Regions from separate parts of the Paenibacillus sp. UMB4589-SE434 genome, predicted to be linked through region 1. Evidence: riboswitches for the same ligand, from Rfam matches in the RefSeq annotation. Region 1 holds a riboswitch; the other holds the start of a gene.
What was found. Region 1 has a riboswitch for cyclic di-AMP ahead of QP775_RS08000 (APC family permease). Riboswitches for the same ligand answer to the same signal wherever they lie in the genome.
Positions count from the first base shown of each region.

Region 1 (4,710 bases):
TATTTTGGATATAAAATTGGCGAACAATTGCAGCTGAACCAGCAACGGCTGGAGTGGCCATGGAAGTGCCTGATAAGCTGGTGTAGTAATTGTTCGGGTTAGGCGTTCTGGTTGAAGCAGATGATCGTGCCGATATGATATTGGAACCGGTTACAACAAGATCCGGCTTAATCCGGCCATCAATGGCATACCCTCTGCTGGAAGTTGAGGCGATTTGATTCGGGTTCGATTTTTGTAGGTTACCAACCGTGATCGTGTTTTTGGCATTGCCAGGAGTTGAGATGGTATTGTTCGAGCTGCCGTCATTTCCAGCTGCGAACAGAACCGTGAAGTCCTTGTTGTTGAACGTAAATTCGTCAACACGCGAAGAATTGGCGTTATAGGAGTAATTCAAGCGGGCTCCCCAGGAGTTGGTATGGATGGCTGCTCCTTGCTGCTTCGCTGTACCGAACAAGTCGCGCACATCGCCAGGGCAAATGGAATCTCCACCGCAGCCTATCGCCTGGAAAAGTAGTTTGGCGCCGTAGGCAACACCTTTGTACTTACCGTTAGACATGGCTCCGCTGCCAAGCACGGTACCAGCTACGTGGGTACCATGGCCGTTCGCGTCAGACCAGGTACCAGTTGATGGATTCGGGGCTGGCGTGGCATGAAGCTGTCCTTCAAAATCCTTGTGCAGCGTGCTTAAGCTTCCTGAATCCAGGCCGCTGTCAGCCACACTAACCACTTGGCCACTGCCTGTCCAACCTTTGCTCCACACACCGGTTGGTGTAGAGGCGTTTATTTGATTAGTAATAAAGTCATTGGATATTCCGTATTGTGGCTTTTGCTCAACGAAGGTTACATCTGAATGCTGGAGTACTAGAGGAATTTGTTCATCACGCAGTACGGCTTCGATGAAGCCTTGCTGTACATCGGTAATTGTAATTGCTTGCTGCTGCAACGAACCGGCTACTTGTGATTCGCTTCCTTTGAATATGGAGATGACGTAATTGTTAGATTGGCTGTGTGTTGAAGATAGGGTGGTGCCGTCCTTCCATTGGGCTTGAAATGGAGTGACGTTGTAAATGAGTTCGTTTGCGGCGAGGATGCCGGCTTGTTGTGGATTCATACGTACGAGATAAGCATAATCAGGAAGATAGTCGCCAATTTCCGCCCCAGTCTGAAGCAGCAGCTGCTTGGATGACTCGGTTATGACATCCCTGAATTGAACGACGTACAATTTATGCTCCGTGCTGCCACTCTCCTCCAGGAGATCGTCGTTCCATGTTCCCTCCTGTAGATTGACACTTCCTGTCCTCAGATGGAGTAGTCTCTCAGACGGTCCGCTCATCTCAGACTTTTCGTATGCCCCGACTGCTGAGGGCATTAGGCTGAGCGCCATAGCAAGCGATAGAACAAGGGAAAGTATTCTTTTGTTTTTCATTTTTCATTAATTCCTCCTCTATAAAATGGGTATGCTTTCCGTAATTGCGGATAAACCAAATAACATCATCACTCCCTTGTATCAGGATTACATTTTCGCACCATTAAAGTTCATTAATAGTTCTTAATAGGTTAATAATTTGGACAAAAATGTATATTGACATCTTATTAAAGATCATATTAGATTTCAATAGCTTTCTTTTATTTTTTAATATTTTTTTAATACTTCGTATAAGACAGGGGCAATAAAGACTGGAAGCCTATACTCACATGCATGTGCTCTGTTTTATCATCTTGAATCCTTTTTCATATATGATGTGTTCAAATTATAGGTCAATTCTTTCGTTTAATGATGGTATTTTGAACTATATTGAGAGGCTTCTTGCACATGAAGTACCTTCATGAGAGAAAAAGGAGATCCATGCACACACCCATTTCAATGTTCTTAGGACTAAAATAAACCTAAGGTCAAGTTAAACATAAAATAACGTTACCTGACGTATAAATAGCTTGTTACAAAATTAGTTTACAAAATTGATTAACTGGAGTATTATACATTGCGGTCCAATAGAACAAATAAGAAAAATTTTAATTCGCTTAATTTCCAAAATGGAAAGCGGGGGAACCATTATGTGATGTATGCATACATGCATGTCCATCATATGTGGGTGAATCCTGATGCGTTGGACAATTATGAAGTCCGTTAACGAATCAGGTAGGGCTACTCTCACGGCCCGAATCCGTCAGCTAACCTCGTAAGCGTTGATTGGAAGGTACGAACTTAGGGTAGAAAACACAGGGTTAGATGCTGTGTTTTTTGTTTGCCTAAAAATGACTAAACGATTTAGATCCGGAGTTTATTTTTGAATTGCAGGGTACTATACAAATAAAAAAAGTGGAGTGAAACTCATGTGGTCTTCGCTAAAAAGATTTTTAATTGGGCGACCATTAAAATCGACTGAATTGGGCGAGCAGAAATTAAATAAAACAAAAGCGCTCGCTATTCTCTCTTCAGATGCTTTATCCTCAGTGGCATACGGCCCTGAACAAATATTGTTAGTCTTAATTACGGTTAGTGCTGCGGCTTATTGGTATTCGATCCCGATCGCTATTGGGGTGTTAGTGTTATTGACAGCCCTTATCTTGTCGTATCGCCAAATTATTTTTGCGTATCCTCATGGTGGAGGCGCTTATGTTGTCTCAAAGGAAAATCTAGGGAAGTACTCAGGGCTGATTGCGGGAGGATCTTTATTAGTTGACTATATTTTAACGGTTGCTGTAAGTGTATCAGCTGGGACGGATGCGATCACATCGGCGTTTCCAAGCATGCATGATCATAATGTAATTATCGCAATTGGATTCGTTATTTTTATAACGATATTAAATTTAAGAGGAGTAACAGAATCTGCTTCCATTTTAGCTTATCCGGTTTATTTGTTTGTTCTTGCTTTATTTATTCTCATTGGTGTAGGGGTTTACAATATTTTGTTTGGTCATGTATCACCTGAACTGCACACACCCATCGGAACACCCGTTGCTGGAGTTAGTTTATTTCTGCTTCTGCGAGCATTTGCCTCGGGCAGCTCCGCATTAACCGGGGTGGAAGCTATTTCAAATGCGATTCCTAACTTTAAAAGCCCAGCACCAAATAATGCTGCCAAAACGTTAATCGCAATGGGCTCCCTGCTTGCAATCTTGTTTTCAGGAATCGTTATTTTAGCTTATTATTATGGAATTAGTCCTCTAGCAGAGGCAACGGTTGTTTCTCAAATTGCTGAACAAACGTTTGGCCGCAACTTTATGTATTACTTTATACAAGGTACTACTGCATTAATATTAATTCTGGCTGCGAATACCGGCTACTCTGCTTTTCCATTGCTGGCTGTTAATCTGGCGAAGGATAAGTTTATCCCGCGAATGTTTACGGTTAGAGGAGATCGATTAGGTTATTCCAATGGCATTGTTATTTTAGGGCTGTTTTCCATTCTGCTCATTATTGCTTTTGAAGGGCAGACCGAACATCTTATCCCCCTTTATGCAGTAGGGGTATTTATTCCATTTACACTGTCTCAGACAGGAATGATGCTGAAATGGATTCGTGAAAAACCTGCTGGCTGGATGTCGAAATTTATCATTAATACAACAGGAGCATTGATAAGCTTTATTGTTACGATGATGTTCTTTTTAACGAAATTTATGCAGGTTTGGACAGTGTTTGTATTTTTACCAATCATCATCTTTATTTTCCATCGTATTAACAAGCATTATGAAGCAGTGGCTGATCAATTGAGAATCACAACCTGTGAACCATCCGTGCCAATTGAGGGAAATGTGATCATTCTGCCTGTCGCGGGTATCACCCATGTAGTAGAGAACTCCTTAAATTATGCTAAATCATTGTCGGCTCATCAAATTATCGCTGTATATGTGCCATTTGAAAGAGAAGATGAATTGGCGTTTGAGGAGAAATGGAAAAAATGGCAGCCTGATGTGAGATTAGTGACATTAATCTCTCCATATAGAAGCATCATTCAGCCATTAACTAAATTTATTGATACCGTTCAGCGTAAAGCGAATGAATCCAATTATCAGGTTACTGTTATTATCCCACAATTTATACCTAAGAAAGGTTGGCAGAATATATTGCATAACCAATCCAGTTTGCTGATTCGTGCCCATTTGCTGTATCGAAGAAATGTGATTGTTACAACGGTACCGTACCATTTGAAGTTTTAAGATCTAGTTAACATTTAAGATCCGGTTAACGTTAAGAGTCAAGGAAATAGGGGCTGCATCCCGTCAATGAGACAGGGATCAAAGCACCTCGCAAAATGTAAGCAGCCAGTCGTCGAAAATCAATCGGCGACTGGTTATTTTAATTCGTTTGAATAGGATAGAGTTTATCCGATGGCCTATTTTTTCAGCAGGACACATTTTTTGTTTTTTATTTTTTGAATCACCACCCCATATAAAATGAAAAACTGCAGACTATGGGAGTGGAAAGACCCCTATATTATTAATACATTAATGGTGCATACATAAGAAACGGTAACTAGTATGACTTTTTGTGGGTAAGAATCAAAGATGCTCAAAAACAGAAGATATTGCTCAATAATTGCAGGCAATACGGAAAATGTTAATGAGTGATGATTGATATTAGCAGTATGCTGCATTTTTTGTTTAGAAGGGAATGAATAAACGTGAAATTATGGGAGACGGCTTATCGTATTAACAATAGTAGTATAAGAACCACAGAGACTAATCATTCACCCTATAATCATCCAG
Region 1 covers NZ_JASOYK010000001.1:1,938,117-1,942,826, reverse strand. The annotation lists gene QP775_RS08005 (S8 family serine peptidase) at 1-1,426, opposite strand, end outside; cyclic di-AMP (ydaO/yuaA leader) riboswitch at 2,010-2,202, shown strand; gene QP775_RS08000 (APC family permease) at 2,335-4,161, shown strand; gene QP775_RS07995 (imm11 family protein) at 4,626-4,710, shown strand, end outside.

Region 2 (4,710 bases), on a different contig from region 1:
ATTGTTCTTGAAACAGTGCCGGCAAATCGACTTTTAGCACATCGCCATGTACAACGCTAACATTGTTATACGGCTCCATGACCTCCGCTAAAATAGGAATCAAACGCTGGTCGATTTCTACTGCTGCGACCTTGCTTGCCTGCTTCGCCAGCTGCTCTGTCAATGCTCCGATCCCAGGTCCAATCTCAAGCGCACCTGTATGCTCATCCAGATCTGCTGCTTGGACGATACGGCGCATAACATTCATATCAATAAGAAAATTTTGGCCTAGGCTCTTCTTAAATGAAAAACCGTGCTTTCGTATAATATCTTTGGTTCGTGTTGGTGTGGCAATGTCCGGTCTTACTTGCGTCATTCTTTACCCGCCTTCCATAAATTTACACACATTCGCAAATTTTCACCTAATGTGGGCCTTAAATGCTCCAATTCGTATCCCGATACCTCAGTTAGTACGATAAAATCTAATGATCATAAGCATCGAAATATATGCTGTCGTCCTATTGACACTTACATTTAATTGGTGTCTAGACGTCGCAGAGCATCTTCAAATTCTTCTCGACTAATCTGAAAGGTCGTACAACGCTTTAATAATTGCTTGGCATTACAATACCCTATGCCTAGTATTTCACCTAGTCTCATGCGTCTATCGGCCGATCCCTCATAAGCAGTAAGTCCTGCCTGGACCAGATCAGTCCAGGTAAGCACTGTGCCTTCATAGGCAGGCATCTCTGTTCGCAGATGATCAAGTGCATGGCGAATCGCTGCGGGCGAAGCATTCTCCACCCCAATGTCGCCTTTGGCGAGCGCCTCCTGCTTGGTTAGGAATGCATGCTTGCATCCAGGGACACGAGCTGCAATCGCTTTGCGAATCCGTTCACCAGCGAAGTCAGGGTCCGTAAATATAATAACGCCCCGGCGCTCATGCGCCAGCGCGATCTTCTTAAACGTCATCTCATTTAGAGCCGATCCGCCAGTCTCAATAGTATCTGCATCTACCGCTCGTTTTATCGCTACGGTGTCGTCTCTTCCTTCAACGACAATAACCTCACGTATCACAGGCAATTGCCCCTTTCCCAAAAAAAGTACAACTAAAATACAAAAGAAGAGGGAATCCCCTCTTCTTAGCATGACATATTTGAATATGAATTACTATATCATAAATACACAGCTGCAATCCACACAGCTAACACTACACTAGAGACTTCCTAACTCGCCTCCGGCTTCACAGGACCGATAACATAAACCGTATATCCCTTCTTGCGTCCGAAACGCTGCACTTGCTTGGAGGAGTCGTAATATACATCAATGATGTTGCCTTTGACGGCTCCACCTGTGTCTTCAGCACGGCGGAAGCCAATGCCTTCGATGTATACCCACCAGCCAAGTGGAATGACCTTCGGATCTACCGCAATCGTACGACCTTCGGTTACTTTTGTTCCGGAGGCTGTTTTGGCCCCCACAGAACCTGGAGTTTCCGTGTATGCTGTTAATTGCACATTCGTAATTTTTTTCTTGTAATCAAAATCTGAGTTGCCGCCAGAAGACTGACCAACGTCATCGCTATCCGCAGACAGTACCACTAATTCAGGTTCTTTTTTCGTACCGTAAGCGATAACCTTATTGACTTGTTTGGTCTGCACTTTTTTGTCTACCATACGGGCAGTGACAAGCTTCCCATCTTCGAAGGTCTTTTCGATCTTTTGTACGACCAGACCTGACTGGCCCTGCTGCACTGTCTTTTTGGTACCCTTCTTCATATCCGGGTTTGCCTGTTTGACGACTTGATAAGGCACCTTCACCTTACGCTCCTCAACCCCTTTGGTCACACGCACAACTTTGATGTTCATGTTAGACGCAATCGAGGTCAACTTGCTTGGGAAAATTTTATCTTGCGCTTTCAGGTTAATATTTAATTGAGTAAGTGCTTGTTTGACATTGTCCTTAGTTGTATACAACGTCTTCGTTAGCCCATCCACCGTAATCTGAATTGGCTTAGCACGTTCTATGGTGATTTGAGCCCCATCTTTGACTTCAGTATCTAACGCTACAGATACTTCGTCATGACTTCCTACCGCTATCGTGTGCTCATCCAAAACATCACGAAGCGTTTCCTGGCGAGTTTCCAAACGACGCTCTTGTCCATCTACGACAATGGCGACCGTCTTTTTGGAATAACTGAATCCCACCAGCACACTAACTAAAGTTATAGCGATTGCAACTACAGCAATTACAGAAACAACACGCACATTTTCATGCTTCCATCGCATTGCGAGTGACTTGCTGGATGATCGGGGATCATGGGGATCGTTGTTCACGAAGTTGCCCATTTCTCGGTCCTCCTTACATAGTCCCGCCGTCGAGAAGTTATGCATGATACATCTGACGCGACTATTGGATATTTTTGCGAAAAATAAGCTTGTGCCTGCCTATCTCTCACACCAACTCCAGTAACGGTCGTCTCTTCCTCCTTGTTCTTACAACCTATGAACCCGCTCCACAAAATATGCAAGGATGCGAGTCTCGTAAGATGCAAAAACAAAAGAAGCCTGTCTCAAGAGGACTCTCTTTCGTGGCTTCTTCATCAAGACCCAAACAAAACAACAGTCTAGGGCTCACACGAGGACCTCTCTCCGTACGCTTGCGAGGTTAGCTGTCGGGTTCGGGCTATGAGAGTCGCCCTATAAGAACATATCGGCTCACGGCTCGACAGCTCTTAATTCACCCCAAGGATACACTCCGCACCTGCTGGCACTTGCAGCATGCTTCTGGTTCCCCCGCTCTCCAAATCAATGGAAATTCAGCGTTACTGGTTGGTTGGAACAATATTCAAGTTCAATCGAACTTCTGTGAGAAATCATATCGTGTTTATGACAAAGTTGTAAAGACTGCCGCAATCACGTTTTTCGTTAAAAACAACAAAAATAAAGCCAAATTTACTCGTTTTATCAAACAAATCCATGTATATGTTGGTGTAGAACTTTTTTTCGTTAGTTTTTCGTTGATTTTCAACGTATGTCAAAACATGTAAGAGCATTTTCGGTTGTTTTTCTGCAAAATTCTTCTAAATCCATATCCTTTAATCCAGCTGCTACCTCTGCCACTAACCGAACGTATCCGGTTTCATTCCGTTTCCCCCGATAAGGATGAGGAGTCAAATAAGGAGCATCCGTTTCCACCAATAAACGGTCCATTGGAACCTGTTTAAGTACCTCTTTTGGCTGTTTAGCATTCTTAAACGTGACTGGGCCGCCGAACGAAATATAAAAGCCCATATCCAGACACATTTTAGCGGTCTCCCAGCTTCCTGAGAACGAATGCATAATGCCTCCAACCTCTTTTGCATTTTCTTCTCTCAAAATACGAACTACATCTTCATGTGCATCACGATTGTGTATGATAATTGGCATATCCAATTCACGTGCGAGTCCGATTTGCTCTCTGAATACACGTTGCTGTACATCCTTCGGTGATGTATCCCAATGATAATCGAGTCCAATTTCACCAATAGCTACTACTTTTTTATGCTCAGTCAACTTGGCGATCCAATCGATATCCGTCTTCTGCATCGTAATTGCATCAACTGGGTGCCATCCCACAGCCGCATAAATAAAGGGGTACTTCTCCGCCAACTCCATGGTCGTCGGGATCGTTTCCCGGTTAAAGCCTACGTTTACCATTCGTGTCACGCCTTGTTCTAAAGCGCGAGCAATTACTTCCTCACGATCTTCATTAAAGGCTTCATTATCCAAATGGGTATGTGTGTCAAATATCATGTCGAATTACTCTCCTTGTATCCTCTAGTAGGTTCCTACTGTGACGCTCGATCCTCTTGTAGTTGAAGTAGTCGGACAACTGATTCAGAAAGTCGCGGGGCTGCCTGTCTGATTTTATCAATCGGAAAATATATATAATGCTTACCACGATGCAATCCACTGATAGAGCGAACAATATCCGACTTTTTTGACAGCTCGACCAATTGTTGGTCACGATCGAGCAATAAAATGTGCATTTGTGTCGGTTCTTCTCCAGAACGATACACATCATAAGGCATATCAGTAGGGGAATCAAACCATAGATCATAAGCGGGATCAAGTCCTGCAGCCTTCCATTGCTGACAAAGTTCTTCCATTAGCTCCGTATTTAACTGATCGACCTCTACATATTTATACAACTTTCGTTCCATGAATCGCTGACATAATTCTGAAAGCCGCTCATCCTGCTCCCCCATCCACTGAGTAAATACGGTTTGGACAAAGGCCTCATCCAATTGAACATATTGTGCAGAAGTAATAGTCCCTTCAAATAAGGAATCTAGCGGCGCCAGAAAGTAAGAAAATACATATCCCGAGTGATATAGTTCAGTAGCACGCTTAAAAATAAGTCGCAGCAGCAATTCCGAACTTCGTGTCACCGGATGAAAGTATACTTGCCAATACATTTGATATCTCGACATTAAATAATGCTCTACAGCGTGCATACCACTTTCTTTTACGACAATCCGACCTTTATAAGGGCGAAGTACGCGTAATATCCGATCAATATCAAAAGTGCCGTAGTGAACTCCAGTATAATATGCATCCCGCAGCAAATAATCCATTCGATCAGCATCGAGAGGTCCCGAAACTAAATTTACGACTATTTTCTTTTCATAAGTTTTGCGTATAATAGAAGCAATACGTTCTGGCAGCGTTGGGTCTCTGCGTGTTAGTA
Region 2 covers NZ_JASOYK010000013.1:10,673-15,382, reverse strand. The annotation lists gene rsmA (16S rRNA (adenine(1518)-N(6)/adenine(1519)-N(6))-dimethyltransferase RsmA) at 1-355, opposite strand, end outside; gene rnmV (ribonuclease M5) at 514-1,056, opposite strand; gene QP775_RS24845 (resuscitation-promoting factor) at 1,206-2,327, opposite strand; cyclic di-AMP (ydaO/yuaA leader) riboswitch at 2,620-2,813, opposite strand; gene QP775_RS24840 (TatD family hydrolase) at 3,006-3,773, opposite strand; gene QP775_RS24835 (HD domain-containing protein) at 3,809-4,710, opposite strand, start outside.
Region 2: linked by a shared signal. The riboswitch ahead of QP775_RS24845 (resuscitation-promoting factor) and the one ahead of QP775_RS08000 (APC family permease) in region 1 are both predicted to bind cyclic di-AMP.